Regions from separate parts of the Pantoea sp. RCC30.1 genome, predicted to be linked through region 3. Evidence: predicted binding sites of a transcription regulator. Region 3 holds the regulator's gene; each other region holds the start of a gene.
What was found. The regulator PhoB, encoded in region 3, activates phosphate uptake and scavenging genes when phosphate is short. The targets are predictions, from matches to a motif close to CTGTCATAAAACTGNCNNAT.
Positions count from the first base shown of each region.

Region 1: pstS (phosphate ABC transporter substrate-binding protein PstS) is a predicted target of PhoB. The motif match lies at 5,232-5,251, and genes of this name have one in related genera.
Region 2: ugpB (sn-glycerol-3-phosphate ABC transporter substrate-binding protein UgpB) is a predicted target of PhoB. The motif match lies at 1,639-1,658, and genes of this name have one in related genera.

Region 1 is NZ_JBXUHX010000003.1:213,931-221,586, reverse strand. It holds gene atpD (F0F1 ATP synthase subunit beta) at 1-1,232, shown strand, start outside; gene AC2LB6_RS05060 (F0F1 ATP synthase subunit epsilon) at 1,257-1,676, shown strand; gene glmU (bifunctional UDP-N-acetylglucosamine diphosphorylase/glucosamine-1-phosphate N-acetyltransferase GlmU) at 1,837-3,207, shown strand; gene glmS (glutamine--fructose-6-phosphate transaminase (isomerizing)) at 3,362-5,191, shown strand; gene pstS (phosphate ABC transporter substrate-binding protein PstS) at 5,357-6,400, shown strand; gene pstC (phosphate ABC transporter permease PstC) at 6,487-7,449, shown strand; gene pstA (phosphate ABC transporter permease PstA) at 7,446-7,656, shown strand, end outside.
Region 2 is NZ_JBXUHX010000004.1:102,912-110,567, reverse strand. It holds gene ugpA (sn-glycerol-3-phosphate ABC transporter permease UgpA) at 1-196, opposite strand, end outside; gene ugpB (sn-glycerol-3-phosphate ABC transporter substrate-binding protein UgpB) at 251-1,567, opposite strand; gene livF (high-affinity branched-chain amino acid ABC transporter ATP-binding protein LivF) at 1,972-2,685, opposite strand; gene livG (high-affinity branched-chain amino acid ABC transporter ATP-binding protein LivG) at 2,687-3,454, opposite strand; gene AC2LB6_RS05675 (high-affinity branched-chain amino acid ABC transporter permease LivM) at 3,451-4,722, opposite strand; gene livH (high-affinity branched-chain amino acid ABC transporter permease LivH) at 4,719-5,645, opposite strand; gene AC2LB6_RS05665 (branched-chain amino acid ABC transporter substrate-binding protein) at 5,780-6,892, opposite strand; gene panM (aspartate 1-decarboxylase autocleavage activator PanM) at 7,288-7,656, shown strand, end outside.
Region 3 is NZ_JBXUHX010000007.1:47,482-55,137, forward strand. It holds gene AC2LB6_RS08460 (PstS family phosphate ABC transporter substrate-binding protein) at 1-904, opposite strand, end outside; gene phoR (phosphate regulon sensor histidine kinase PhoR) at 924-2,237, opposite strand; gene phoB (phosphate response regulator transcription factor PhoB) at 2,252-2,941, opposite strand; gene sbcD (exonuclease subunit SbcD) at 3,139-4,338, shown strand; gene AC2LB6_RS08480 (AAA family ATPase) at 4,335-7,656, shown strand, end outside.

The DNA of each region.
Region 1 (7,656 bases), on a different contig from region 3:
CAATGGGTACGTCTGACGGCCTGAAGCGTGGTCTGAACGTCAACGACCTGCAGAAACCAATTCAGGTACCAGTCGGTAAAGCGACTCTGGGCCGTATCATGAACGTTCTCGGCGAGCCTATCGACATGAAAGGCGAGCTGAAAGAAGAAGATGGCAGCGCAGTAGAGATCGCCTCTATTCACCGCGCAGCGCCTTCTTATGAAGATCAGTCTAACTCGCAGGAACTGCTGGAAACCGGCATCAAGGTTATCGACCTGATGTGTCCGTTTGCCAAAGGCGGTAAAGTGGGTCTGTTCGGTGGTGCGGGTGTAGGTAAAACCGTCAACATGATGGAACTGATCCGTAACATCGCAGCTGAACACTCAGGTTACTCAGTGTTTGCTGGTGTGGGTGAGCGTACTCGTGAGGGTAACGACTTCTACCACGAAATGACTGACTCAAACGTTATCGATAAAGTTGCTCTGGTCTATGGCCAGATGAACGAGCCGCCGGGTAACCGTCTGCGCGTAGCACTGACAGGTCTGACCATGGCGGAAAAATTCCGTGATGAAGGCCGCGACGTTCTGCTGTTCATCGATAACATCTACCGTTATACCCTGGCCGGTACAGAAGTTTCTGCACTGCTGGGTCGTATGCCATCTGCGGTAGGTTACCAGCCAACGCTGGCAGAAGAGATGGGTGTGTTGCAGGAGCGTATTACCTCCACCAGGACTGGTTCAATCACCTCCGTACAGGCCGTTTACGTCCCTGCGGATGACCTGACTGACCCGTCACCAGCAACCACCTTTGCGCACTTAGACTCAACGGTAACGCTGAGCCGTCAGATCGCCTCTCTGGGTATCTACCCGGCCGTTGACCCGCTGGACTCCACCAGCCGTCAGCTGGATCCGCTGGTTGTCGGTCAGGAACACTATGATGTTGCGCGTGGCGTTCAGTCACTGCTGCAGCGTTATCAGGAACTGAAAGACATCATCGCCATCCTCGGTATGGATGAGCTGTCTGAAGAAGACAAACTGCTGGTGGCACGTGCGCGTAAGATTCAGCGCTTCCTGTCTCAGCCGTTCTTCGTTGCGGAAGTATTCACCGGTTCACCGGGTAAATACGTTACGCTGAAAGACACTATCCGTGGCTTTAAAGGCATCATGGAAGGTGAGTTCGACCACCTGCCAGAGCAGGCCTTCTACATGGTTGGCGCCATCGAAGAAGCCGTGGAAAAAGCGAAGAAACTGTAATAACGGTTTCCCGGGAGGAAGATTATGGCTATGACTTATCACCTGGATGTGGTCAGCGCAGAGGAGCAGTTATTCTCTGGTCTGGTACAGAAAATTCAGGTGTCAGGTAGCGAAGGTGAACTGGGGATTTTCCCTGGCCATGCGCCGCTGCTGACTGCCATTAAGCCTGGAATGATCCGTATCGTGAAACAGCACGGCGAAGAGGAGTATATCTACCTCTCTGGCGGCGTGCTGGAAGTGCAACCGGGCAGCAGCACCGTTCTGGCCGATACCGCGATCCGCGGTACCGATCTGGACGAAGCGCGTGCTCTGGAAGCAAAACGCAAAGCAGAAGAGCACATGAACAGCAGCCACGGCGACGTGGACTATGCTCAGGCCTCTGCTGAGCTGGCGAAAGCCATTGCTAAACTGCGCGTGATCGAACTGACCAAAAAAGCGATGTAATCCAGCTTTATGCGTCACGAAATGCCAGCCCTCGGGCTGGCATTTTTTTTGTCTGCGGCGCCCGATCTGCCTGTCCGCCTAATTTCGGCCTGAGAAAAATGTAGTAATCTCAACCTCAAACCGTTTTACTTTCACCCGTAAAAATTCACTCAGGATAGTTATGTCTAACAGTGCGATGAGTGTGGTGATCCTTGCTGCTGGCAAGGGCACCCGTATGTATTCCGATCTGCCTAAAGTTCTGCATACGCTGGCAGGCAAACCGATGGTTCAGCACGTCATTGATGCCGCCAAAGGGCTGGGCGCACAACAGGTGCATCTGGTTTACGGACACGGCGGCGATCGTCTGAAAGCGACCCTCACTGACTGCTCGCTTAACTGGGTGCTGCAGGCTGAACAGCTCGGCACCGGTCATGCGATGCAGCAGGCCGCGCCTGCCTTCGCCGATGATGAAGATATCATGATGCTCTATGGCGACGTGCCGCTGATCACGCAGGCGACATTACAGCGTCTGCGAGAAGCAAAACCGCAGGGCGGCATTGGCTTACTCACCGTGGTACTGGATGACCCTACCGGCTATGGCCGTATTGTGCGTGAGAACGACACTATCACTGGGATTATCGAACAGAAAGATGCCAGCCCGGCGCAGCTCACCATTAAAGAGATCAACACCGGCATCCTGATCGCCAACGGCGGCGATTTAAAACGCTGGCTTGCGCAGCTCACCAACAACAATGCGCAGGGTGAGTATTACATTACCGATATTATCGCGCTGGCGCATCAGGAAGGTCGGGTGATCAACGCGGTCCATCCTGACCGCATCAGTGAAACCGATGGCGTGAATAACCGGCTGCAGCTGGCGACATTAGAACGCACTTACCAGGCTGAACAGGCGGAAAAACTGCTGCTGGCCGGCGTGATGCTGCGCGATCCGGCGCGTTTTGACCTGCGTGGAACGCTGACGCATGGACGTGATGTTGAAATCGACACTAACGTCATTATTGAAGGTCAGGTCACGCTGGGCTCGCGCGTCAAAATTGGCGCGGGCTGCATCATCAAAAACAGCGTGATTGGCGATGATTGTGAAATCAGCCCCTATACGGTGATCGAGGATGCTAATCTCGCCACCGCCTGTACCGTCGGGCCATTTGCCCGTCTGCGTCCTGGCAGCGAGCTGGCGCAGGCCGCCCACGTGGGCAACTTCGTCGAAATGAAGAAAGCGCGTCTGGGTAAGGGATCGAAAGCGGGTCACCTCTCCTATCTCGGTGATGCGGAGATTGGCGACAACGTGAACATCGGTGCAGGCACTATCACCTGCAACTACGATGGCGCGAACAAATTCAAAACCGTGATTGGCGATGACGTATTTGTAGGTTCAGATACTCAACTGGTGGCCCCGGTCAGCGTCGCGGCAGGCACCACCATTGCGGCGGGCACGACCATCATGAAGGATGTGACCGAGGCCGGTCTGGTTTATAACCGTAAAGAACAGAATCACAAAGCGGACTGGCAGCGTCCGGTGAAGAAAAAATAATTTTTTTAACGGCCCGCTTTATGCGGGCCGATGCAGTGCAGTGCCAAAACTATAATCCCCACTCTCTACAAGGCTCGGGGAACCGGCAAAGCCGGATATCAGGTCGCATGACAACAGAAGTGGCGAAAAGCCATGTAGTCAGGAAAACATCATTATGTGTGGAATTGTTGGTGCAGTAGCACAACGCGATATCGCAGAAATTCTGCTGGAAGGTCTGCGTCGTCTTGAATATCGCGGATATGATTCGGCCGGTCTGGCCGTGGTCGATCGTCAGGGACACGTCACGCGCCTGCGGCGGTTAGGAAAAGTGCAGAAACTGGCGGCAGCCGCTGAACAGCAGCCGCTGATTGGTGGCACCGGCATTGCGCACACTCGCTGGGCAACTCATGGTGAGCCATCGGAAGCGAATGCGCATCCGCACATCTCAGAGCACATCATCATCGTGCACAACGGCATCATTGAAAACCATGAGCCGCTGCGTGCTGAGCTGATCGAGCGCGGTTACGTCTTTGCCTCTGAAACCGATACCGAAGTGGTAGCGCATCTGGTTCATTGGGAGCAGAGGCAGGGCGGTTCACTGCGTGAAGTGGTGCTGCGCGTGATTCCGCAGCTGCGCGGTGCCTATGGCATGGTGATCATGGACAGTCGCGATCCGTCACTGCTGGTGGCGGCCCGTTCCGGCAGCCCGCTGGTTATTGGCCGTGGGATGGGTGAAAACTTTATCGCCTCGGATCAGCTGGCTCTGCTGCCGGTGACCCGCCGGTTCATCTATCTGGAAGAGGGGGATATCGCCGAGATCAGTCGCCGTGATGTCACGATTATTGACCGTGAAGGCAACACCGTGACGCGTGCCGAGATCGAATCGAACCTGCAATATGATGCCGGTGACAAAGGTATTTACCGTCATTACATGCAGAAAGAGATTTACGAACAGCCGATGGCGCTGAAAAGCACCCTCAGCGGCCGGTTCAGCCAGGGGCAGGTTGACCTCAGCGAACTGGGCGCAGGCGCAGAAGCGCTACTGAGCCAGGTGGAGCATATCCAGATTATCGCCTGCGGTACCTCCTACAACTCCGGCATGGTGTCACGCTACTGGTTTGAGTCACTGGCCAATCTGCCCTGTGATGTGGAGATCGCCTCCGAGTTCCGTTATCGCAAGTCAGCCGTTCGCAAAAACAGCCTGCTGATCACCCTGTCGCAGTCGGGTGAAACGGCAGATACCCTGGCGGCGCTGCGTCTCTCTAAAGAGCTGGGCTACCTGGGCTCGCTGGCGGTCTGCAACGTAGCCGGTTCGTCACTGGTGCGGGAATCTGACCTGGCATTGATGACCAAAGCGGGCACCGAAATTGGCGTCGCCTCCACCAAAGCGTTCACCACCCAGTTAGCAGTACTGCTGATGCTGGTGGCGAAACTGGGCCGTCTGAAAGGGATGTCTGCCGATACTGAACATGAGATCGTTCATGCACTGCAGGCGTTGCCGAACCGGATTGAGCAGATGCTGGCGCAGGATAAGCTGATTGAGAATCTGGCAGAAGGCTTCTCTGACAAGCATCACGCGCTGTTCCTGGGGCGTGGCGATCAATATCCGATTGCCATGGAGGGGGCGCTGAAGCTCAAAGAGATCTCTTACATTCATGCGGAAGCCTATGCCGCAGGCGAGCTGAAACATGGCCCGCTGGCGCTGATTGATGCGGACATGCCGGTGATCGTGGTGGCACCTAACAACGAACTGCTGGAGAAGCTTAAATCCAACATCGAAGAGGTACGTGCACGCGGCGGCCTGCTCTATGTATTTGCGGATCAGGATGCGGGCTTCAGCGACAGTGACGGGATGAAGATCATCCCGTTGCCGCATGTCGAAGAGGTGATTGCGCCTATCTTCTACACTGTGCCGCTACAGTTACTCTCCTATCACGTCGCCCTGATCAAAGGGACCGACGTCGATCAGCCACGTAACCTGGCAAAATCGGTTACTGTGGAATAACCTGGTGGGCCCCGTCGCGGGCCCACTTTACTCTGGCTCTCTGTCATATAACTGTCATATTTCGTACATTTCACTGTCATCAAACTGTCCTATTTTCCCTCCTGCAGCAATCACAGATTCTTACTAAAACGGCCCCAGGCCTGACTTTTCTCCCCTGGAGGGAACATGACACTGATGCGTAGCACCGTAGCCCGAATCCTCGCCACCACCTTCGCCGTAAGCGCGGTATCTGCTTTTGCGGCCACCGATCTCACTGGCGCAGGCGGGACGTTCCCGGCGCCGGTTTATGCCAAGTGGGCAGCAGAATATCAGCAAGCCACCGGTAGCAAAATCAACTACCAGGGCATCGGTTCATCTGGCGGCGTTAAACAGATCATCGCCAAAACCGTTGATTTCGGTGCGTCCGATGCGCCAATGAAAGATGAAGATCTGCAGAAAAATGGCCTGTTCCAGTTCCCTACCGTCATCGGTGGCGTGGTACTGGCGGTTAACCTGCCAGGCATCAAGTCAGGCCAGCTGACGCTGGATGGCAAAACAGTCGGTGATATCTACCTCGGCACCATCAAAAAGTGGAACGACCCGGCGATCGCCAAACTTAACCCGGGCGTAAAACTGCCAGAGACCAACATCAACGTGGTGCGTCGCGCTGATGGTTCAGGCACCTCATTCGTCTTCACCAGCTATCTGGCGAAAGTGAACCAGGACTGGAACAGCAAAATTGGTAAAGGCAACACCGTTAACTGGCCAGTGGGCCTGGGCGGCAAAGGCAACGACGGCGTCGCCGCGTTTGTTCAGCGTCTGCCAGGTTCAATTGGCTACGTGGAATATGCCTACGCCAAACAGAACAACCTGACCTACACCAAACTGGTCGATGCCGATGGTAAAGCGGTCGCACCAAGCGAGACAAGCTTCAGTAATGCCGCGAAAGGCGCTGACTGGAGCAAATCGTTCGCACAGGATCTGACCTTCCAGAAGGGCGCTGATGCCTGGCCAATCTCCTCAACCACCTTCATTCTGATCTACAAAGATCAGGCGAATGCGGCCAAAGGCGCTGAAGTGCTGAAATTCTTCGACTGGGCTTATAAGAAAGGCAGCAAAACCGCCACTGCGCTGGATTATGCTGCGCTGCCAGAGAGCGTGACCGAGCAGATTCGCGCCGCCTGGAAAGCCAACATCAAAGACAGTTCTGGTAAAGCGCTTTATCAGTAATTGACCGACCCTGACCGGGCAGTGTTCCGGTCAGACCCAACGGGCGGCTCATGCCGCCCTGATAACTTCTGAAGACTGAGACTTCTATGGCTGCAACGAAGCCGGCATTCAAAGCCCCAGGTAAACAAGGTGACAAGATTTTTGGCGCGCTGGTCAGGCTGGCTGCGCTGATTGTGCTGTTACTGATGGGTGGCATTATTGTCTCCCTGATCATCTCCTCGTGGCCCAGCATCCAGAAGTTTGGTTTCGCCTTTTTGTGGACCAAAACCTGGGATGCGCCTAACGAACAATTTGGCGCACTGGTACCGATCTACGGCACCCTTGTGACCTCTACCATCGGCCTGATTATCGCCGTGCCAGTGAGTTTTGGTATCGCGCTGTTCCTGACCGAACTCTCACCCGCCTGGCTGCGTCGCCCACTGGGCACCGCCATTGAGCTGCTGGCGGCTATCCCGAGTATCGTTTACGGCATGTGGGGCCTGTTTGTTTTCGCGCCGCTGTTTGCCGAATATTTTCAGACCCCGGTTAACGACGTGATGTCAGGTATTCCGATTGTCGGCGAGCTCTTCTCTGGCCCCGCTTTTGGTATCGGTATTCTCGCGGCGGGGGTGATTCTGGCAATTATGATCATCCCGTATATCGCCTCGGTCATGCGCGACGTGTTTGAGCAGACCCCGGTAATGATGAAAGAGTCAGCCTACGGCATCGGCTGCACCACCTGGGAAGTGATCTGGCGCGTCGTACTGCCGTTTACTAAAAATGGCGTGATTGGCGGCGTAATGCTGGGACTGGGTCGTGCGCTGGGCGAGACCATGGCGGTGACCTTTATCATCGGCAACACCTACCAGCTCGACAGCCCGTCGCTGTTTATGCCGGGTAACAGCATCACCTCGGCGCTGGCCAACGAATTCGCTGAAGCGGAGTCGGGCGTTCATGTCGCCGCGCTGATGGAGCTGGGACTGATCCTGTTTGTGATTACCTTTATCGTGCTGGCGATTTCAAAGCTGATGATTATGCGACTGCAGAAAAGTGAAGGAGCGCGCTCATGACCACGATTGAAATTCAGGCGCGCGCCGAACTGGACGCATCACGCCGTAAAATGCAGTCCTGGCGCAGCACTAAAAATAAAATTGCGCTGTCGCTGTCGCTGCTGACCATGGCATTTGGCCTGTTCTGGCTGGTGTGGATCCTGTTCACCACCGTCACGCGCGGCGTAGATGGGCTTTCCTGGTCCCTGTTCACCGAATCAACGCCAC
Region 2 (7,656 bases), on a different contig from region 3:
GATCGGCAAACAGCCGTCTGAAGTTTTCCAGCCCGACAAAGCTGCTGGAGATGCCAAAAGGATCGAGGCTTTGCAACGAGTACCACAGCGCTTCACCGGCAGGCCAGAGAAAGAAGATAGCGGTAATCAGCAGTTGCGGCAGCACCAGAAGATAGGGCAACAGGCTGGTGCGAAAGACCGGACGAGATGAAGACATTGCGTACCTGACGTCAGAAAAGAGGGGCCAGCCAGGCTGGCCCGCATGGAGAGATTACTTTACCTGCTGCTGGAAGCGGCGCAGCAGCTCGTTGCCGCGTTTCACTGCGTTATCCATCGCGTTTTGCGGTGACTGTTTGCCGGTCCAGACGCTTTCCAGCTCTTCGTCGATCACGGTACGAATCTGCGGCATGTTGCCCAGACGCATCCCTTTGGTGAACGGCAATGGCGGCTTGTTCATCATCTGGCGGGTGGCAATATCCGCACCCGGATTCTTATCGTAGAAGCCCTGCTGTTTCGTCAGCTCGTAGGCGGCGGTAGTAATCGGCAGATAGCCGGTTTTCTGGTGCCATTCCGCAGCGATTTCCGGTTTAGCCAGGAACTGCATGAACTCAGCTACGCCTTTGTAGGTTGCCGCATCTTTGCCTTTCATCACCCACAGGCTGGCACCGCCGATCAGGGCGTTCTGCGGCGCATTCGGCACGGTATCGTCATACGGCATCATGCCAACGCCGAAGTTGAATTTGGCGTAATGACGGATATCAGCCAGCGAACCGGATGAGGCGGTAGTGATACCGCAGTCGCCGTTGTAGAACTTGGCGGTGGATTCATCTTTGCGGCCAAAGTAGGTGAAGTCCCCTTTCTTGTTCATCGCTTCCAGCTGTTCGATATGACGAACCAGTACCGGTTTGTTGAACTCCAGCACCGCATCGAGTCCGTCAAATCCGTTGTTTTCAGTCGCTACCGGCAGAGCATGCCAGGCGCTGAAGTTTTCAATCTGGATCCAGCCCTGCCAGCCGCTGGCGTAGCCACAGCTCATGCCCGATTTACGCAGTGCGGCGGCATCCGTCGCCAGCGCCTGCCAGGTTTTAGGCGGCTGGTCCGGGTTCAGGCCCGCTTTTTTAAAGGCGTCTTTGTTGTAGTAGAGCACCGGCGTCGAGCTGTTGAACGGCTGAGAGATCAGCTGACCTTTGCTATCGCTGTAGTAGCCCGCCACCGTTGGCACGAACTGTTTTTCATCGAAAGGAATTCCGGCATCTTTGAAGACCTGATGCACCGGCACAATCGCTTTTGAGGCCATCATGGTCGCCGTACCGACTTCATAGACCTGCAACACCGCAGGCGCTTTGCCGCTGCGCACAGCCGCAATTCCTGCTGCCAGGCTCTGCTCGTAGTTACCTTTGTAGGTCGGAACAATTTTGTAATCGGGATGCGTCTCGTTAAAACGCTGTGCCAGCGAATCCACTTCTTTGCCTAACTCGCCTTCCATAGAGTGCCAGAAAGGGATCTCAGTAGCGGCCATGGCATGGCTGCTGAGCGTCAGACCGAGCAGCGCGCTCATCAGGCTACGACGAAAGGTAACGACGGACATAGAATTTTCCTGTGCAGGTAAATACGCGTGAAATCACGGATTTCTGGTTCGCGAAGTAACATGACACGGGGAAATGACAGATTAATAACAACCAGATGACAGCCGGATGACAGGCTAAAGCGAGGAAAAGAGGACGCTGGCAGCGCGGCGGCAAAGTACCACCACCGCCAGGTTTTGGTTACATAATTTGCAAAGTGGTTGGGAAGTGAAAACATGTGATGCTGGTTTTCACTTCACCAGACTCAAAGGCTAATGGCGGCTCCACCATCATCGATATTCAAGGCCGTCGGCGTCGCAGGCAGTTCGGCGCCGGCCAGCGCACAGCATCCAGAGCGTACTGAAGTACGTGAGGAATTCGAGCACTGCCCGGTGTCGAAATGGCCAGTAAGCCAGGCCGTGCCCCATCAGGCACCTAAGTACGCGCTGCGGACGGCTTCGTTGGAGAGTAGCGCTGCACCTGTGTCTTCGAGCACCACATGCCCGTTCTCCAGCACATAGCCCCGATCCGCCAGTTTCAGTGCCTGATTCGCATTCTGCTCCACCAGGAAAATCGTCATCCCCTCGCTGCGCAGCTGCTCAATGGTGTCGAAGATCTGCTGAATAATGATCGGTGCCAGCCCCAGCGACGGCTCATCCAGCAGCAGCAGGCGCGGCTGGCTCATCAGCGCACGGCCAATCGCCAGCATCTGCTGTTCGCCGCCTGACATTGTCCCGGCGCGCTGGATTTTGCGCTCTTCCAGACGTGGGAAGAGTTCATACACGCGCTTAATCCGTGTCAGATAGTCCGGACGGCTGGCAAAAAAGCCGCCCATCGCCAGGTTCTCTTCCACCGTCATGCGCGAAAACACCCGCCGTCCCTCTGGCACGATGGCAATCGCTTCACGCATGATGCGCGCCGTTTGCCAGTCGGTGATGGCTTTACCATCAAAGGTAATCGTGCCCTGGGTCGCGCGCGGCTCACCGCAGAGCGTACCCAGCAGCGTGGTTTTTCCGGCTCCGTTAGCGCCAATCAGGGTGACGATTTCGCCCTGATTGATATAGAGGCTGACGTTGTGCAGCGCCTGAATTTTGCCGTAATGGGCGCTAACGTTCTCAATGGTTAACATCGCATTTGCCATCTCAGGCCTCTCCTAAATAGGCACGAATGACATCCGGGTTATTACGAATCTCCTCCGGCGTTCCGTTAGCCAGCGGCGTTCCCTGATTAACCACGTAAATACGGTCAGAAATGCCCATTACCAGCTTCATATCATGTTCAATCAGCAGCACCGACACCTTGTGTTCGCCACGCAGCTCTGCAATCAACGCGTCCAGCTCGTGGGTTTCTTTAGGGTTAAGGCCCGCCGCCGGTTCATCCAGCATCAGGATCTCCGGGCGTGTCACCATGCAGCGCGCAATCTCCAGCCGACGCTGCTGACCATAGGCCAGATTGCCCGCCTGACGGTTAGCAAGATCCAGCAGACCGACCCGCTCCAGCCAGGTCGCCGCACGGTCCAGCGCCTCACTCTCACTGCGGCGAAACGCCGGAGTCTTCAGCAGGCCGGAAAACACGCCGCTTTTCAGATGCTGATGTTGCGCGACCAGCAGGTTCTCAATCACCGTCATCTCACGGAACAGACGTACATGCTGGAAAGTGCGTACGATGCCCATCCGCGCAATCTTATGGCCCGGCAATCCTTCCAGATGCTGCTCACGCAATGTGATCGTGCCGCCAGTCGGCTTGTAAAAGCCGGTCAGGCAGTTGAACACGGTGGTTTTACCGGCACCGTTGGGGCCAATCAGTGAAACGATCTCCTGCGGACGCAGCTCCAGCGCCACATTGTTCACGGCTAACAGACCGCCGAAGCGCATCATCAGGCCTTCAACGGCTAATAAAGGCTGAATCATGCCTGCTCTCCTTTTTTAGCGGCTCTGAGCTTCAGATGCGGACGCTTCATCGGCAACAATCCCTGCGGACGCCAGATCATCATCAGCACCATCAGGCCACCCAGCACCAGCATGCTGTATTCATTAAGATCACGCATCAGCTCGCGTGATACCACCAGCAGAATGGCGGCCAGAATCACCGCAAACTGCGAGCCCATCCCGCCCAGAACCACAATCGCCAGCACAAAGGCAGATTCGACAAAGGTAAAGGATTCGGGGCTGACAAAGCCCTGACGCGCCGCGAACAGACTGCCGGCAAAGCCCGCAAACGCAGCACTGATGGTAAAGGCGGTCAGCTTGATGCGGGTCGGACTCAGGCCCAGTGAACGGCAGGCAATCTCATCTTCGCGCAGCGCTTCCCAGGCCCGCCCCAGCGGCATGCGGAGCAGCCGGTTAATCACGAACAGGGTCAGCACCACCAGCAGCAGCGCCACCAGGTAGAGGAAGATAATGCGGTCGCTGGGATCGTACTTCAGCCCAAAGAAATTATGGAAGGTATCCCAGCCGCCTTCACGCGGCGTACGGCCAAACTCCAGACCAAACAGTGTGGGTTTCGGGATCTGGCTGATGCCATTCGGGCCACCGGTCAGGGCGGTGTTGTTCAGCAGCAGAATACGCACGATTTCACCGAAGCCCAGCGTCACAATCGCCAGATAGTCACCGCGCAGTCGCAGCACCGGGAAGCCCAGCAGCAGACCAAACAGCGCAGCGACCATGCCGGAGAGCGGCAGGCACTGCCAGAAGCCGAGACCGTAATAGTGGTTCAGCAGCGCAAAGGTGTAGGCACCGATGGCGTAGAAGCCGCCATAACCCAGCACCAGCAGGCCAGAAAGGCCGACCACCACGTTTAAGCCCAGACCGAGCATCACGTAGATCAGCGTCATGGTAGCGATATCGACGGTGCCGCGTGACACCAGGAATGGCCAGGCAATCGCGGCGATAATCATCACCGTCATCACCAGCTTCTGCTTCGGCGTCGAGCCATCCAGGCCGGGTAACACCAGCGCCGGACCGGAGATTTTATTCAGGCCGCTTTGCCACACCGGACGCATAAGCTGGAACAGAAACACCACCGCACAGCCTGCGGCGATCCAGTTCCAGCGCACGCTATCGGCGTTCTGCACCACCAGATTAGTGCCATCCAGATTCAGACGTAGCCCCATAAAGAAGGTGGCGAGCACCAGCAGCATCACCGAGGAGATCAGAGCGTTGATAAAGGAAGACTTCATACTTTTTCGACCTCCGGGCGACCCAGAATCCCGGTGGGCATCACCAGCAGCACCACAATCAGCAGGGCAAACGAGACAACATCTTTATATTCCGTGCTGAGATACGCCGAGGTCAGCGCTTCAGCAATGCCCAGCACCAGGCCGCCAATCATTGCGCCCGGAATACTGCCAATCCCGCCCAGTACGGCGGCGGTGAAGGCTTTCATGCCCGCCATAAAGCCGATGAAGGGGTTGATCGAACCGTAGAACTGGCCCAGCAGCACGCCTGCGACTGCCGCCATCGCGGCACCGATCACAAAGGTCAGCGAGATCACGCGGTCGGTGTTAATCCCCAGCAGGCTGGCCATTTTCAGATCTTCAGCGCAGGCGCGACAGGCGCGGCCCATGCGGGAATAGCGGATAAAGGTCGTCAGCGCCAGCATCGCCAGGAACGTCACCACCCAGATCACAATCTGCATGGTAGAAATCGTGGCGGCAAAACCGTTGCTCTCGCCTACCGTCCACTGTCCGGTGATCAGGCTTGGCAGCGCCAGGTCGCGTGAACCCTGCGTCAGGCTGACGTAGTTTTGCAGGAATATCGACATGCCGATGGCGGAGATCAGCGCAATCAGGCGCTTGGACGAGCGCACAGGCCGGTAGGCGACGCGCTCAATGCTCCAGCCGTAGGCGCTGGAGATAATGACCGCCATCACAAAGCCAGCTGCAATCATCAGCCAGGTGGTGTCGATGCCCATCATCATCAGGGCGGCAATCACGATAAAGGAGACATAGCTACCGATCATGTATACCTCGCCATGGGCGAAGTTAATCATGCCGATAATGCCGTAAACCATGGTGTAACCGATGGCGATCAGCGCGTAGGTGCTTCCCAGGGTCACACCGTTAAACATCTGCTGAATAAAATAGAGGAACTGCTCGGACATACCTTGACCCTTACTTAACCGATCGCAGGCGATCGGGGTACAAAAAACGCCTGGCAGAGGAGCACCAGGCGTTCGTGTCGCTGATCAGAGGAAACCGGTTAACCGGCTTCCCGCTCACCACAAAACAGCCTGGTTTACTTCACTGCGGTCGAGGTGCCATCGGCATGCCATTTGAAGACGCCGAATTCAAAGCCCTTAAGATCGCCCTTCTCATCCCAGTTCAGGTTGCCCATCACGGTTGGCACAGCAGCGCCTTCCTTGAGGTTTTTCACGATAGCGTCCGGCTCAGCACTCTTGCTGCGCTCCATACCGGTTGCCAGTGACTGCAGTGCTGCATAGGTGGTCCAGACGAACGGTCCGGTCGGATCCAGTTTCTTCGCTTTCAGGGCTTCAACGATCGGTTTATTGGTTTCAACCTGGTCGTAGCGTTTCGGCAGGGTCACCAGCATGCCTTCAGAAGCCGCACCGGCAATGTTCGACAGAGAAGCGTTACCCACGCCTTCTGGTCCCATAAACTGGGTTTTCAGACCAGCAGCACGTGCCTGACGCACGATCTGGCCCATTTCCGGATAGTAACCGCCGAAATAGACGAAATCGACGTTCTCTTTCTTGAAGCGCGCGACCAGGGTAGAGAAGTCTTTGTCGCCTGCGGTAATCCCTTCAAACATCACGATATTGGCACCCTGCTTTTTCAGGCTCTCCTGCACGGAGCGCGCCAGGCCTTCACCATATTGCTGTTTGTCATGAACCACGGCGATGCGCTTGGGTTTAAGCTCGCTCATCACATATTTCGCGGCGGTCGGCCCCTGGTCGGAGTCGAGACCGGTGGTGCGCATAATCAGCTTATAGCCACGGGCAGTCAGGTCAGGTGCGGTCGCGGCCGGGGTGATCATCAGTACGCCTTCATCTTCATAGATGTCAGACGCGGGCTGGGTGGAGGAAGAGCAGAGGTGGCCGATAACGTAATGGATGCCGTCGTTAATCACCTTGTTCGCTACCGCAACCGCCTGTTTCGGGTCGCAGGCGTCATCATATTTCACCGCAACCAGCTTATTACCGTTAACGCCGCCTTTGGCATTGATGTCTTCAATCGCCTGCGTTGCACCCGCGAACTCCATGTCACCGTACTGTGCCACCGGACCCGACATTGCGCCGACAATCGCCACTTTGATATCTTCAGCCAGCGCCGCTTGGCTCATCGCCAGTGCTACACATCCCGCCAGTAATGCGCGACCTTTCATTTTCATCCTGACTACCCCATTTGTTTTGTCGTGTATGTTGTGAGTGCTTGCGTTGCCAGATAAAGCCGAAAACTGATTAATCATGAAGGAGTTAGCGTACTTTTCTGGCATTTTTTAGTAATAAGGCTTTATTTTTCAGGTTATTAAACAGGAAGTTTCTTCTGTAAATCAACTGACATATTCAGAATTGACTGAGTGAAACAGCATAATACACTGGAGGCAACGGCCGGTTTTTCATCACTTTGCCAGCGCGTTATGCTGGATTGATCGCCAGCTAACCCTGTTTACAACTATCATCCTGGCATCCAGGCCACCTTTTGACCTGTTTTATTGATGAAAATGTGGTAGCACTCTGGTTGTATATTTTCGCTGCACTTTCCCCTATTACAGAGGTTTTTGTTATGAAGCTCACTATTCAGCGTTTAACCACGCTGACCGCGCAGGACCGCATCGATCTTGGCAAAGTCTGGCCGGATCTGGAGATTGAAAAACTGGAACAGAATCTGAGTGAGCGACATCGTCTCTACGCCGCGCGCTTTAACGATCGGCTGCTGGCGGGTTTGCAGCTGGAAATCTCGGGGATGCATGGCAAGATTCACCGGCTGACGGTGCGCGATGTCACCCGGCGACGCGGAGTGGGACAATATTTACTGGAGGAGACGATCAGGCAGAACGGATCGATATCGGACTGGTGGATTGCCGATGATGGCAGTGACGATCAGCAGGTGCGGGCAGCGTTTATGCAGGCGTGTGGCTTCAGGGCACAGAGT
Region 3 (7,656 bases):
GCGCCTGCGCCATCTGACTGTCTGAAAGCGGCAGATAGCCCGCTTCGCTGACCCGCCGCTGACCTTGCGGAGAGAGCACCTGCTGCAGAAACGCGGCTATCAGCGGTGGCAGCGGTTTGCCGGGCGCTTTATTAACATAGAGATAGAGGGGACGTGCCCAGGGATAGCGGCCGCTGCGGATGGCATCAGCATCCGGGGCAATCGCCTGCCCCTGATCATTCATCACCGCCAGCATTTTTACGCCGCTGAGGTGAAAGCCAAAACTGGCGTAGCCGATGCTGCGCGAATTACCGGCCACTGCCTGCACCACCGCGGCCGAGCCAGGGAATTCCGCCACGTCGCTGCGAAAATCGCCTTTGCACAGCACCTGCTGTTTGAAGAAACCCCAGGTGCCGGAGGCAGAGTTACGACCATAGCGCTGAATGGGTCGTTGGTTCCACTGCGCGCCGGTTAAACCGAGATCGCCCCAGCGCAGCGGCACGCTGTGTGCACCACACAGGCGGGTAACGGAGAAGATGGCGTCGAGCTGACGCGGTTCAATCTGCTGCAGCGGGTTACGCTGATTCACCACCACTACCAGCGCATCCATCGCTACCGGCACCGCCAGAGGCAGATAACCGTAGCGCGCCTCAAAAGCCTGGCGCTCATCGGCCTGCATCGGGCGGCTCATCGGCCCGAGCTGTGCGGCGCCCGCCGCCAGCGCAGTCGGCGCGGTAGAAGAACCGGAGGCCTGAACCTGCACATTGACGCCCGGCGCCTGGCGACTGAAATCTTCACCCCACAGGGTCATCAGATAGCCGAGCGTATCGGATCCGACGCTGCTGAGATTGCCGGATAGCGTAACGGGCTGGGCCAGTGCCAGGCCCGGCAGCAGAGTAACGATCAACAAAAGAAGGAGGCGCATCAGGGAGATCCGGCAGCGATTAATGAACGGCATTCTCCTGCATCACGCTGCTGACAATCAACCTCGCGGGCAGTGTAAAGGTAAAACAGGTCTCTTTATTCGGCACGCTGGTGATATCGAGTCGCGCGTTATGGTGGCTCAGAGCATGTTTCACAATCGCCAGCCCCAGCCCGCTGCCGCCAGTGGCGCGCGAACGTGCTTTATCAACCCGGTAGAAACGCTCGGTCAGGCGTGGAATATGTTCTGAGGCGATACCCGGCCCGTTGTCGCACACCCGGAAGGTGGCGCCCTGTTTGCCGCGCAGCCAGCTGATATCAATCCGCGTACCGTCCGGCGTATGATTGACCGCGTTGTAAACCAGATTGGAGATAGCGCTGCGCAGCTGTTCATCGTTGCCGAACACTTTCAGATGGGGATCGGTATGGAAATGGATATCGTGACGACCACCACTCAGCGTCGCCGCCTCATGCTGCAGCAGCTTCAGCATCACCGGCACATCGACCTTCTCTTTCAGATCGATCGCCGGCGCGGCTTCAATACGCGACAGCGTCAGCAGTTGTTTGACCAGGCTGTCCATGCGGCGCGTCTGCTCCGACATGGTGTGCAGCGCTTTACTGCGCGAAGGCTCGCTCATCACCGAGTCGTTCATCATCTCCAGATAGCCCTGCAGCACCGTGAGCGGCGTGCGTAATTCATGGCTGACGTTGGCAAAGAAGTTGCGGCGCGCCCCTTCCAGCTGATGCATCTGCGTCACATCACGCGCTACCAGCAGCCACTGCCCCTCGCTGTAGGGCATGACGCGGAATTCCATATGAAGTTTGTTGTTCAGCACCAGCGTCAGCGGCTTGTCGAAATCGCGCTGGCGAAGATAGCGGGAGAACTCCGGATAACGCAGCAGATTGAGGATGTTCTGGCCATTATCTTCCGGCCAGCGCAGCCCCAGGTGCTGCTGCGCCAGGCCGTTACACCAGAAAATGGTGCCCTCTTCCGTGGTCAGGATCACCGCATCCGGCAGCGACTCGGCACCGCTGCGGAAACGCTTAATCAGATTACCAAGTTCACGTCGCCGCCGCCGGTTGCGCAGTTGCATCTGGTAAAGGCCATAAAACAGCGGTTCCCAGCTGGCACGCCCGGCCGGTGGCGTCATTGTGCGGTCGAGCCACAGCCAGTGCGACAATCGCATCAGATTGTGGAAATGCCATAACAGCACCATGACCACGCTCAGCAGCAGCCACCAGGGCAAGCCGCCAAACAGCAGGCCCAGCAGCGCCGCAGGCAGACAGGCCAGCAGCAGTTCTGTCAGTAATCTCTTCCAGGAGAGGCGTTCCAGCACGGTAAAGGCTCCGTTTAATAGCGGGCAGAGAAACGATAGCCTGTTCCACGGACGGTTTGTACCATGCGATCGTGGCCGGAGACTTCCAGCGCTTTACGTAAACGGCGAATGTGAACATCGACAGTGCGATCTTCCACATACACATTGGTGCCCCAGACGTGGTTCAGCAGCTGTTCGCGGCTGTAAACGCGTTCCGGGTGAGTCATAAAGAAGTGCAGCAGCTTATATTCGGTGGGGCCCATCTCCAGCGGCGTGGTTTCGGACATCACGCGATGTGAAGAGGGATCCAGACTCAGTCCCTGCATCTCAATCACCTCTTCCACCGCCATCGGTGAAATACGGCGCATCACCGCTTTAATTCGCGCCATCAGCTCTTTGGGTGAAAACGGTTTGGTAATGTAATCATCGGCGCCCACTTCCAGGCCGCGCACCCGATCTTCCTCTTCGCCACGCGCGGTGAGCATCATCACCGGAATATCGCGCGTCATCGCCTCACGTTTCAGATGCTTGATAAACTGAATACCGCTGCCACCGGGTAACATCCAGTCCAGTAAAATCAGATCGGGCCAGGGTTCAATCAGCTTGCCAACGGCGCTGTCATAATCTTCCGCCTCGATTGGCTGATAGTCGTTCTGCTCCAGAACAAAACACAACATTTCACGGATGGGGGCTTCATCCTCCACAACCAAAATGCGCTTAGCCATTATTACTCCTGCTGATTATGACGGCTGTCACTGAGATTCGCGGCGCCATTATGCGTCAGATTTGTGACACTTTTATGAAAAACATAACCTGCCTGTAACGCCGTTGGTAATCATTTATGACAGCGCAGCGACAATTTTTTGCTTTGGCTGCAGAGCCAGTATAATCGCCGGGCGAATCACAACGGCAGGGACTCATCATGCGCATCATTCATACTGCGGACTGGCATCTGGGGCAGTTCTTTTACAACAAAAGTCGGGCAGCCGAACATCAGGCGTTTCTCGACTGGCTGTTGATCCAGATTGAACAACATCAGGTGGATGCGTTGATTATTGCAGGCGATCTGTTTGATACCGGCACGCCGCCCAGCTACGCCCGCGAGATGTTTAACCGATTTGTGGTGGCGCTGCAGCCCACCGGCTGTCAGCTGATTGTGCTGGCGGGCAACCACGATTCCGTGGCGACGCTGAATGAGTCGCGCGAGCTGCTCGCCTGTCTCAACACCCGGGTGATCGCCACGCCGCAGGAGCAGGCGGATGTGCTGCTGCTCAACACCCGTCAGGGCGAACCGGGGGCGCTGATGTGTGCCATACCCTATCTGCGGCCGCGCGATATCCTGCGCAGCCGGGCGGGTCAGTCGGGACGTGACAAACAGACCTTGCTGCTGGAGGCGATCGCCCATCACTATCAGCAGCGTTTCGCCGCTGCCCAGGCGCTGGGTTATGCGCTGCCGATCATCGCCACCGGCCACCTCACCACCGTCGGCGTCAGCCAGAGCGATTCGGTGCGTGACATCTATATCGGCACGCTGGATGCCTTCCCGGCTAGCGCCTTTCCGGCGGCTGATTACATTGCGCTGGGCCATATTCACCGCGCCCAGCGCGTCGCGGGCAGCGAGCATATCCGCTACAGCGGCTCGCCGATTCCACTGAGCTTTGATGAGCTGGGGACTGAAAAGAGCGTCTTCCTGCTGGAACTGGCGGCCAGCGGCCTGAAATCGGTCACGCCGCTGGTCGTGCCGCAGGCGCAGCCAATGCAGGTACTGAAAGGATCGCTGGCGCAGATTGCGGAGCAGTTAAACGCCTTCAGTACGGCAGAGCAGGAGAAGCCCACCTGGCTCGACATCGAAGTCACCACGCAGGAGTACCTCAGCGATCTGCAACGTCAGGTCGAAACCCTGACCGCCACGCTGCCGGTCGAGGTATTGCTGCTGCGCCGCAGCCGTGAACAACGGCAGCAGAGCCTGGCGCGGCTCGACAATGAAACCCTGAGTGAGCTGAAGGTGGAGGAGGTCTTTGCCCGCCGCCTGGCGCTGGATGAAGAGCTGCAGCCGGCGCAAATCGACGAGATGACCACCCTGTTCCGCCAGACGCTGGCCGCCATGGAAGAGCCCCAATGAAGATCCTCACCCTACGTTTTAAAAACCTCAATGCTCTGCGCGGTGAATGGTTCATCGACTTCCGCGCCGAACCCTTTGCCAGCAACGGCCTGTTCGCCATAACCGGGGCAACCGGGGCGGGTAAAACCACGCTGCTGGACGCGATCTGCCTGGCGCTCTATCACCAGACGCCGCGCCTGGGCGCGATTTCCCAGAGCCAGAATGCGCTGATGACGCGCGACTGTGCCGAATGTCTGGCTGAAGTAGAGTTTGAGATCAAAGGCGAAGCCTGGCGCGCCTTCTGGAGCCAGAACCGTGCGCGCGGCACCGCCGACGGCAAGCTGCAGGCACCGCGCGTTGAGCTGGCGCGCTGCGCCGACAACATCATTGTTGCCGATAAAGTCGGTGACAAGCTGAAGATGATCGAAACCCTCTCCGGTCTTGATTTCGAACGCTTTACCCGCTCGATGATGCTGTCACAGGGCCAGTTCGCCGCCTTCCTCAACGCCAAAGCCAGTGAGCGCGCCGAACTGCTGGAGGAGCTGACCGGCACAGAAATTTACGGCCTGATTTCCGCCGCTATCTACGAGCGCCATAAAGAGGCGAAAACTCAGTTGGATCTGCTACGCAGCCAGGCGGGTGCGATGGCGCTGCTGGATAGCGACGCACGCGACGCGCTGCAACAGCAGCTCACCGATCTGACCGACGCGGAACAGCGGCTTAGCACCCACTATCAACAGGCGCAGCAACAGCAACAGTGGCAGCAGCAGGCGCAGCAGTTACAGCAGGAGAGTGAGCAGGCTGAAGTGGCAGTACAGCAGGCCCAGGCCGCATCCCAGGCGGCTGAGACGGACCGCCTGCGGCTGGCTCGCAGCGAACCGGCTGAAAAGCTGCGGGTAAAACTGCAGCAGCGCGACGCATTACGCACCGAACAGCAGCAGATTGAGAGCCGCTGTCAGCAACTTACAGCGGCGCAGCAACAGGCGCAGACCCAACAGCAGCAGCATCAGCAGAATTACGCGGCCAGCCAGATGGCCCGCCAGCAGGCGCTGCAGGAACAGCAGCAGCAAGAGAACCTGCTGACGGAACAGGTTCTGCCGCTGGATCAGCGGATCAGCACGCTGCAGCAGCATCTTGCGGAGCTGCAGCAGGAAAATAGCCGTCTGCAGCAACATGCCGACCAGACCCAGGCCAGCCTGACGGAGCAGAAGCGGCAGGTCACGTCAGTGCAGCAGGCTATTGCTGATCAGCATCAGTTACGTGAGCAGCTTGCCGATCTGGCGCATTGGGGCGCTTCACTGCCAGTATGGCAGGAGAACTTTGCTCTGCTGACACAGCGTGAGGCGACGCTGGCGGGACTGACACAGCAACGCGAGCAGCAGCGGCAACAGATCGACGCACAGCTTGCAAAGCAGCAACAGCAGGCACAACAGGCGCAACCTCGCCAGCAGGCGGAGCAACAGGCCCGCCAGGCACTGTTGCAGGCGGAGCAAGCACTAACTTCGCTTCAGGAACAGCATCCGCCAGCCGCACTGCGGCTGGCATTAAGCCAGTTGCAGAACAGCCGTCCGGCGCGTCAGCAACTGCTGCTGCTCTCTGCGCAGTGGCAGCCGCTGCACCAGCAGCTGGGGCAGCGTCAGCAGCGGCTAAGCGCGCTGGAAAAAGCGCATCAGCAGAGTGAAGCGGAACTCCAGACCCTGCGCGAGACGTGGAAACGTGAAAAGCAGCAGTTGGATGACGTCGAAAAAATCTGCGCGCTGGAGCAGCAGATTGTCGATCTCAGTGATTACCGCGCTCGTCTCACTGCCGATCAGCCCTGCCCGCTGTGCGGCTCCTGCACTCATCCTGCCGTCGAGGCCTACAGCACACTGGAAGTGAGTGCTAACCAGCAGCGCCGGGCTGCACTGCAGCAACAAACCGAGGCATTGCGCGAAGCGGGCACGGCAAAAAGCGAACAGTTGAAGCAGTCCGCACTGCAGCAGCAGACTCTGCACGATGAAATCGCGGAGAATCAGCGTCAGCTCGACCAGCTTGAGCAGCAATGGCAGGCGCTGAGCGGTGAGCTGGCACTTACCTTCCCGCTTGCCGATCGCGAGGCCTTAGCCGCGTGGCAGCAGCAGCAAAGCGAACGTGAAAGCCAGCTTGAGCAGCAGCGACAGGCGCAGGAAGCCGCCGAACAGGCGCGTCAGGCCGCAAAAGATCACCATCTTCAGCAGTTGCAGGCCTGGCAGCAACATCTGCAGGCGGAGCAACTGGCGCAGCAGTCGCTGGCCAGCCTGCAGCAGGCGCTGGATGCGCTGCAACAGCGTCAGCAGCAGGAACAGCAGGCCATGGCGCAATTGCAGAGTCGTCTGGAACAGCAGTTCAGCGCCCATAACCTGACTTTGCCGGACGCCGCCGATCGCGATGCGTGGCTGGCTAAACAGCAGCGGCGCTGGCAGCGCTGGCAGGAGAGTGAGCAATTGCTCGCTAACCTGCAGCCGCAGCTGTTAAAGGGCGAAACCCAGCTCACCGCCCTGCAACAGCAGGCAGACCTGGAACAGCAGCAGCTCGCGACCCGTCAGCAGCAGCAACAGCAGAGCCAGATGCAGCTCAGTGACATGCGTCAGCAGCGTCAGGCGCTGTTCGGCGATCGCGACGTCACCCTCGCCCGTCAGCAGATGCAGACTCGCGTTCAGCAGTCTGATGAACAGCTGGCGCAGCAGCTCACTGCCCTGCAGCAGGCCCAGGCCGAGGTCAGTCGCCTGCAGGGTGAGCTTTCAGGGCTGGAAAATCAGCGTCAGACACTCAGCGGCAAACTGGCAGAGGCGGAAAGTGCCCTTCAGCAGGCACTGGAGAGCGCCGGATTCGCCGACGAAGCCAGCCTGCGTGCAGCGCTACTGGATGAGCAGACCGCGTTGCAACTGCGTCAGCACCTGCAGCAGCTCGACCAGCAATGCCAGCAGCAGCAGGCGCGACTGGCAGATCTGCGTCAGCGGCTCAGCGTTCATCAGCAGGCGAAGCCCGATGCGATGCCGGAATCCGCCGAAGCGCTGGCGCAGCAGCTGGAGCAGTGTCGGCTGGCACTGCGCGACAACGCCAGCAAGCAGGGTCAGATTCAGCAGCAGCTACACAGCGATGCCAGTCTGCGCGCGCGGCAGCAGAGCCTGATAACGCAGATTGAACAGGATGGTGTGGTGCTGGCGCAGTGGAGCCGGCTCAACGACCTGATCGGCTCTGCGACCGGCGATAAGTTCCGGCGCTTCGCCCAGGGCTTAACGCTGGATCACCTGGTGGCGCTGGCTAACCGTCAGCTCGATCGGCTGCATGGCCGCTATCTGCTGCAACGCCGGGCGCAGG